2 linked regions of the Humidesulfovibrio mexicanus genome follow. The protein of the gene in region 1 binds, or shares a complex with, the protein of each later gene. Links are inferred from orthologs where the notes say so. Each region holds a gene or a part of one and is shown in the gene's direction. Other genes may lie near its edges.

The links.
Region 2: the proteins of mfd (region 1) and uvrA are in contact, whole or in part, in a crystal structure (PDB 4DFC), measured with the Escherichia coli proteins. The link is inferred for Humidesulfovibrio mexicanus from one-to-one orthologs.

Annotation. Positions count from the first base shown.
Region 1 is NZ_FZOC01000001.1:305,643-309,712, reverse strand. The notes cover bases 1-4,005. They hold mfd (transcription-repair coupling factor), read left to right. Parts: upstream 1-325; coding sequence 326-3,805; downstream 3,806-4,005. Other genes in these bases: CHB73_RS01490 (peptidylprolyl isomerase), read left to right, coding at 3,802-4,005; CHB73_RS01500 (chemotaxis protein CheW), read left to right, coding at 1-208. Also shown: more of CHB73_RS01490, read left to right, coding at 4,006-4,070. UniProt on the Escherichia coli protein: Couples transcription and DNA repair by recognizing RNA polymerase (RNAP) stalled at DNA lesions. Mediates ATP-dependent release of RNAP and its truncated transcript from the DNA, and recruitment of nucleotide excision repair machinery to the damaged site.
Region 2 is NZ_FZOC01000007.1:184,862-188,349, forward strand. What follows is about bases 66-3,488. They hold uvrA (excinuclease ABC subunit UvrA), read left to right. Parts: upstream 66-444; coding sequence 445-3,288; downstream 3,289-3,488. Other genes in these bases: CHB73_RS14165 (hypothetical protein), read right to left, coding at 66-293; CHB73_RS14175 (FUSC family protein), read right to left, coding at 3,254-3,488. Outside these bases: more of CHB73_RS14165, read right to left, coding at 1-65. UniProt on the Escherichia coli protein: The UvrABC repair system catalyzes the recognition and processing of DNA lesions. UvrA is an ATPase and a DNA-binding protein. A damage recognition complex composed of 2 UvrA and 2 UvrB subunits scans DNA for abnormalities.

The DNA of each region.
Region 1 (4,070 bases):
CAGCATGGTGGTCGGTTTCGTGGTCGACTCCGTTTCCGAGGTGCTGCGCATTCCTTCCAACACCGTGGAGCCGCCGCCGCCTGTTGTGTCCGGGCTTGATTCCGAGTACATCAGCGGCGTCGGCAAGCTGGAGGATCGGCTGCTCATCCTGCTGGACCTGAACAAGCTGTTGAGCAGCGAAGAGCACGCCGCCTTGAGCGCGGTCTGATTGTAGAAGCGTCTGGTATCCCAAGCGGCCGCCCCTTCGCGCTAACCGGCGAAGCGGCGGCCTTTTTCTACCCCCATAAGCGCCACGGCGAAGGCCCTGGCGCAGGAGTCGTTTCACGTGCAGTTCCCTTCTGAACTTGACGCCTTTGCCAAAGGGCGGGGCGGTGCTTTGCGAGTGTTCAAGAGCGGCCCGGGCACCCAGGCCCTGCTTGCCCACAGTCTGCGCGCCGCGGGGCAGGAGGTCGTGCTGGTCGCCTCCGGCGCGCGGGAGTTCCGCGAGCTTTCGGCCTTGCTGGCGTTGTTCGCCGGGCCGTCCGATGAGCTTCTGCCGTCCTTCGACTCTCCTGTCATCGCCCTATCGCAGCACCTGCCGAGAAAGCCCATGGCCGAGGAATGGGGCCCCCGCTGGGCGGCCCTGCACGCGCTGGCTTACGGCCGCAAACCTCGCATTGTGCTGCTTACCGTGGACAACCTGCTGCCGCGCTGGCCCTCGCGTGAGGCAGTGGAACAGTGCAGCCTTGTCTTGTCCAGGGGCGAGGACATGTCGCCGGAGCTTGTGCTGGACCAGGCCGTGGCCTGGGGATACGTGCGCAGGCAGGTGGTTACGGCCCCGGGGGAGATCGCTGTCCGTGGCGACATCGTGGACGTTTTCGCTGCAGGGTACCCCCTGCCGGTACGATTGGAGTTTTTCGGCGACACCCTTGACGAGATACGCCTTTTTGATCCCGCCACACAGCGGTCGCGCGCCGATCTGAAGGAATTGACCCTGTTGCCCGTGGCTCCGGCCGTGCTGGACCGGCAGCGCATGGAGCAGGCCGTGGACCTGTGGCGCAGGCTGCGCGTCAGCGGGGAAATGCCCGTCGGCGAGGAACGCGAACTCGCCGAGCGTCTGGAACGGGCGGACACGCAGATCTGGCCGGGGCTGTTCTACCCAGAGGCGACCTCGCTGGACGCCTTTCTGCCGCAGGACGCGGTGTATGTGCTGGCCTCTTCCCAGGAACTGCGCGGCAGGCTGGAGGACCAGCACGCGGCTTGGCGCTCGTTCCTGGAGCGCGAGCACGTGGAGGGCGGCTGGCGTTGGCCTCTCGCGTCCCTGTGCTGGCCGGAGGAACGCGCCCGCAAGACCTGGCTCGGCAAGCGGCAGATCGCTTTCGAGGATCTCGTCATGGGCCAGGAGAAGCTTGGCCTGGACCTGCCGGAGAAGAGCTATCAGAGCTTTGCGGACGTGTTCTGGCGGCCTGACCAGGCCCGCAGGCCCTGGACGGCGCTGACAACGGCCCTCAAGGACTGGAGCGCCTCTGGCGCGCAGGTGGCGCTTTCCTTCCACACGGAGCGTTCGCGCCGCAAATTCCTGAGTCTGGCGGAACAGGAGGGCATTCCCGTCGGGCTTTCCTTCCAGGCTGGGGGCAAAGGCATTTGCGCGCTGCTTTCGCCCCTGAAGACCGGGCTGGAAATCTCCTGCTGCGGCCTGACCATTCTGCCCGAGGACATTCTTCAGCCCGCGCCAGCGCCCAAGGTGCGCGCAGACCGGAAGCAGGCCTTCGAGGGGCTTTCGCGCCACGACGATCTCGCGGCCGACGATCTCATCGTGCATCGCGAGTACGGCCTGTCGCGCTTCGGCGGGCTGCACCACCTGAAAATCGGTGATGTGGCCAATGACTATCTGCTGCTCTTCTTCGATGGCGAGGACAAGCTGTATCTGCCGGTCGATCGGCTGAACCTGGTGCAGCGCTACAAGGGACCGGAGGGAATGGACCCCCGGCTGGACAAGCTGGGAGGCTCCCTGTGGGCCAAGAGCACCGAGCGCGCGCGCAAGGCCATTGAGAAGATCGCCCAGGATCTGGTGGAGATGTATGCCTTCCGTCGCGTGGCCAAGGGCTATTCCTACGGCTCCCCGGGAGAGATGTACCGCGAGTTCGAAGCCACCTTCGGTTTTGAGGAGACGCCCGACCAGGCCAAAGCCATCGACGACGTGTTCGCCGACATGGGCGGGACCGAGCCCATGGACCGCCTGGTGTGCGGCGATGTGGGCTTCGGCAAGACCGAAGTGGCCCTGCGCGCAGCCTTCCGCGCCGTGGCCGACGGCCGCCAGGTTGCGTTGCTGTGCCCGACAACGGTCCTCGCTGAACAGCACTTCCAGACCTTTTCGCGGCGCATGGAGGGCTTCCCCGTGCGCATCGGGATGCTGTCGCGCTTTGTGGCCCCGAAGCACCAGAAGGTCACCATCCAGGCGGCGGCGCGCGGCGAGGTGGACATCCTCATCGGCACGCACAGGCTGCTTTCCGGCGATGTGGATTTGCCCCGGCTTGGTCTGCTCATTCTGGACGAGGAGCAGCGCTTCGGCGTGAAACACAAGGAGAAGCTCAAGCTTCTGCGCAAGAACATAGACGTGCTGACCCTGACCGCCACGCCCATTCCCCGCACGCTCCAGCTTTCGCTCTCCGGCATACGCGGACTGTCCGTCATTGAGACCCCGCCAGAGGACCGGAAGCCGGTCGAGACCGCGCTTGTGGAGCGCGACGACGGTCTGCTGGCCAACGTGCTTTCGCGGGAGCTGGCTCGTGGCGGCCAGGTGTTCTGGGTTTACAACCGCGTGGAAGGGCTGGAGCAGGTGGCCGAGTACGTGCGCAAGCTGGCGCCGGGCGCGCGCGTGGGCATGGCCCATGGTCAAATGAGCGAGCGCGCCCTTGAGGACGCCATGCACGGCTTCTGGCACAAGGAGCTGGACGTGTTGGTCTGCACGGCCATCGTGGAGTCCGGCCTGGACTTCCCCAACGCCAACACGCTCATTGTCGACCAGGCGCAGATGTTCGGTCTGGGCCAGCTGTACCAGCTGCGCGGACGCGTGGGCAGAAGCGATCGGCAGGCCTACGCCTTTTTCGTCGTGCCCAGTCTGGAACGGCTGCCCGAGATATCCAAGCGCAGGCTGCGCATCATTTTGGATTTGGACTACCTGGGCGCGGGCTTCCAGGTGGCCATGGAAGACTTGCGGCTGCGCGGGGCGGGCAACATTCTGGGCGAGGTGCAGAGCGGGCAGATCGCCCGCGTGGGTCTCGACCTCTTTCTGGAGATGCTGGAAGAGGAGGTGCGGCGCGTGCGCGGCGGTCCCATCCGGCAGGAGACCGACCCAGAACTGACCTTTGTTTTCGCGGCCCACCTTCCCTCGGACTACGTCCTCGACGCCAAGGAACGGCTGCGCTACTATAAGGCGCTCTCCAGCGCCAGAACCCCCGCAGTGATCGATGAGCTCGCCGCCGAATTGCGGGACCGTTTTGGTCCCTTGCCCACGGCGGCAAGCCAGTTCCTCGGCGTGCTCCACGTCAAGACGGTGCTCTCCCGGCTGCAGGTGGAAAAGGCCGAACTGTCTCCCGGCAGGGCGCTGCTCTCTTGGGGGGCGCAGCCCAGCGCCGTCGCCCCGGAGACGCTTGTGGCCTGGATGGAGCAGGGCGGGCGCCAGGCCAGGCTGCTTCCGCCCACGCGCCTGGAGCTGCGCTATCCTGAGGGCCTGGACGTTCGAGCTGGGTTGGAGTACCTGCGTGGCGAACTGGAATTGTTGCTGGAGGGCGGCCCCGAGCCCTTGAAAACGGAGCCGAAATGACCGCACCGCGCCATCTGCGCACTGTTCCGGCCGTGGCCCTGCTGGCCCTGCTGGCCCTGTTTGTCGGCTGCACCCGCGCCCAGCAGGACGAGGTCGGGGTTGTGGCCCGCGTCAACGGCGCTCCTATTACCTTGGAAATGCTCGAATTCCAGTACGATCAGCTGCACTTCAACGCCTTGTCCGGCGAACTGCCTTCCGTGAGTGTTCTGCGCGGGGCGTATGGCGAGATACTGGGCCAACTCATCGCTCAGGAGCTGGTGAAGCA
Region 2 (3,488 bases), on another replicon or contig:
CCGGTGCTCACATGTCCGCCGCCGCCGCCGGTGCTCGGAATGGCCGACTGCGTTGAACCCTCCACGAAGAGCACGCCGCCGCTCAAGGGCGAATAGGGAATCACCGCGGGGGTGCAGTCGATGGGCACGTGTCCGCCCTCGCTGATGGGCACCCAGCCGCCCTCGCTGATGGGCACGTGTCCGGCCGGGCCGGGCGTGAAGCTGCCCGGAGGACCGGCCTCGAAATGCCCGGCGGGTCCTGCCGTGGTGCTGCCCGGAGGTCCGGCGACGATATTGTCGGTGAGTCCGTACATGGGGTTCCCGTGGCCGGGCCCGCGCCGCGCATCGAAAATGCCGATACGTGAAGGGGAGTCCGGTCCGATTGCACAATACGCGCCTTTTTCGGAATCCGTCAAGGGGCGCGCGCCCCCTTGCCAAGGCCGGGGCGATGATTACATGCCGGAAATGTCCAACACAGACGCTGCCGCACAAAACGTTCCGGCCGCCCCGCGCGGGGTTATCCGCATCGAAGGGGCCAGGCACCACAACCTCAAGAACCTGAGCCTGGACATCCCACGCGAAAAACTCGTGGTGGTCTGCGGGCCGTCGGGCTCCGGCAAGAGCACCCTGGCCTTCGACATCGTGTACGCCGAGGGCCAGCGCAGGTACGTGGAGTCGCTTTCGGCCTACGCCCGCCAGTTTCTGCCGCAGATGGACAAGCCGCTTGTGGACAAGGTGGAGGGCCTCTCCCCGGCCATCTCGCTGGAGCAGCAGTCCACCTCGCGCAACCCGCGCTCCACCGTGGGCACGGTGACCGAGGTTTACGACTTTTTGCGCGTGTTTTACGCCCGCCTGGGGGCCTTCTTTTGTCCCAAGTGCGGCAAACCAATCGCCGCGCAAAGCGGCGACGAGATCCTCGCGAGCATCATGGCCATGCCCGAGGGCGCGCGGATTCTGCTCCTGGCACCGCTGGTGGAGCACCAGAAGGGCACGCACAAGGACCTCTTCGCCCGCCTGCGCAAGGAGGGCTTCGCGCGCGTGCGCGTGAACGGCGTGGTGCATACCCTGGACGAGGCCCCTGAGCTGGACAAGCTCAAAAAGCACAGCATCGAGCTGGTGGTGGACCGGCTGGTGGTCAAGGCCGACATCCGCCCCCGCCTGGGCGACTCGGTGGAGCTGGCCCTCAAGCAGGGCAAGGGGCGGCTTATTGTGCTGGAGCACGGCGCGGCAGACCCCGGCGCGGAGCGGCTCTTCAGCACCGAGAGCACCTGCGCGGCCTGCGGGGTCTCCATGCCGCCGCTCACTCCGCAGCTGTTCTCCTTCAACAGCCCGCAGGGGGCCTGCCCGGAGTGCTCGGGCCTGGGCTGCGTGGAGCGCTTCGAGTTCGATCTGCTGGCCCCGAACAAGGGGCTTTCCCTCAAGGGCGGCGGGCTGCTTCCCTGGCGCAACCCCAGGCTTTTCGCCCGGCACGAGGAGGACTTGCGGCGGCTGGGCAAGCGCCACGGCTTCACCCTGGACACCCCGCTCTCGGCCTTCAGCCCGGCGGCGCGGCAGGCGTTGGTGGACGGCGACGAGCAGTGCGGCTGGCCCGGCGTGGAGCCCCTGCTGGACCAGGGCTACAGCATGGGGCCCTTCTGGCGCGACGAGCTCGCCCGCTACCGCCAGACCCGGCCCTGCCCGGCCTGCGGGGGCGCGCGCCTGAAGCCCGAGGCCCTGGCCGTGCGCGCCCCGGCAACGGACCCGGAGCACAGCCTGAACATCAGCGAATTCTGCTCCCTGTCCATTGCCCGCGCCTTGCAGTGGCTCAAGGAGCGCGACTTCACCGGGGCCAGCGAGGCCATCGCCGGGCCGCTGCTGAAGGAGCTGACCCACCGCCTGGGCTTCATGAAGAACGTGGGCCTCGACTATATCTCTCTTGGCCGCAACATGGGCACCCTCTCCGGCGGCGAGGCCCAGCGCATCCGCCTGGCCAGCCAGCTGGGGTCGGGCTTGGTGGGCGTCACCTACGTGCTGGACGAACCCTCCATTGGCCTGCACCCGCGCGACAACGAGCGTCTTTTGCGCACCCTGCGCAGCCTGCAGCAGCGCGGCAACACCGTCCTGGTGGTGGAGCACGACGAGCCCACCATCATGAGCGCGGACCATGTCATCGAGCTTGGGCCCGGCTCGGGCGAGCTGGGCGGCGAGATCGTGTTCCAGGGCCCGGTGGACGCCCTCATGAACCAGAGCCAGTCCCTTACGGCCCAGTACCTGCGAGGCGACCTGCGCTCCTGGCGGCCGGAGGAGCGCCGCCAGCCGAGCCCTGTGGGCGGCCGCACGCACCTGGGCATACGCGGCGCGCGCGCCAACAATCTGAAGGGGCTCGACCTGGACATCCCCCTGGGCGTGCTGGTGTGCTTCACCGGCGTGTCCGGCTCGGGCAAAAGCTCCCTTGTGGTCGATACCCTCTACAAGCATCTGGCCCTGGCCCAGGGCGTCAAGGTGGAGCAGCCCGGCCCCGTCGACGCCTTCATCGGCGCCGAGGCCATCGAGAAGATCATCGCCATCGACCAGACGCCCATCGGCCGCACCCCGCGCTCCAACCCCGCCACCTACACCAAGGCCTTTGACGAGATCCGCACAATCTTCGCCGGGACCAAGGACGCCAAAATGCGCGGCTATGCGCCCGGCCGGTTCAGCTTCAACGTCAAGGGCGGCCGCTGCGAAGCCTGCCAGGGCGACGGACAGGTGCGCGTGGAGATGCACTTTTTGCCAGACGTGTTCGTCACCTGCGAGGTGTGCAAGGGGATGCGCTACAACTCGCAGACCCTGGAGGTGCGGCACAAGGGCAAGAACATCGCCGAGGTGCTGGACATGACCGTGGCCGAGGCCCGCGAGTTCTTCGGCGCGCACACCGCCCTCTCCCGCAGGCTGGAGGTGCTGGAGCAGGTGGGCCTGCCCTATCTGCGCCTGGGCCAGCCCGCCACCACCCTGTCCGGCGGCGAGGCCCAGCGCATCAAGATCAGCCGCGAGCTGGGCAAGCGCAGCCTGCCGGGAACCCTGTACATTCTGGACGAGCCCACCACCGGCCTGCACATGCACGAGGTGGGCAAGCTTATCCGCGTGCTGCACCGACTGGTGGACAAGGGGGCCAGTGTCATCGTCATCGAGCACAACGCCGACGTGGTGCTCGCCAGCGACTACGTGTTCGACCTTGGCCCCGGCGGCGGCGAGAACGGCGGGACCATCGTGGCCCGCGGAACGCCCGAGGAAATCATGGCCAACCCGGAGTCCGTCACCGGGCGCTTTCTGGGGGCCGAGGCGCGGTAGCCTCCACCCCGCCCCGGCGCCACAGCTCGGCCAGCACCAGTCGCGCGGCCTCGCGCAGGGCGTGGTAGAACGAGTAGAAGTGCATCACCTCGTCCAGGTCGTACACCGCAATGGTGCGCTGGCGGCGCAGGTCGAGCAGCTTGTCGCCCGCTGCGGCAAGGGCCGCCCCTAGCCGCGGGGCCGCTGCCGCCGGGGGGGGC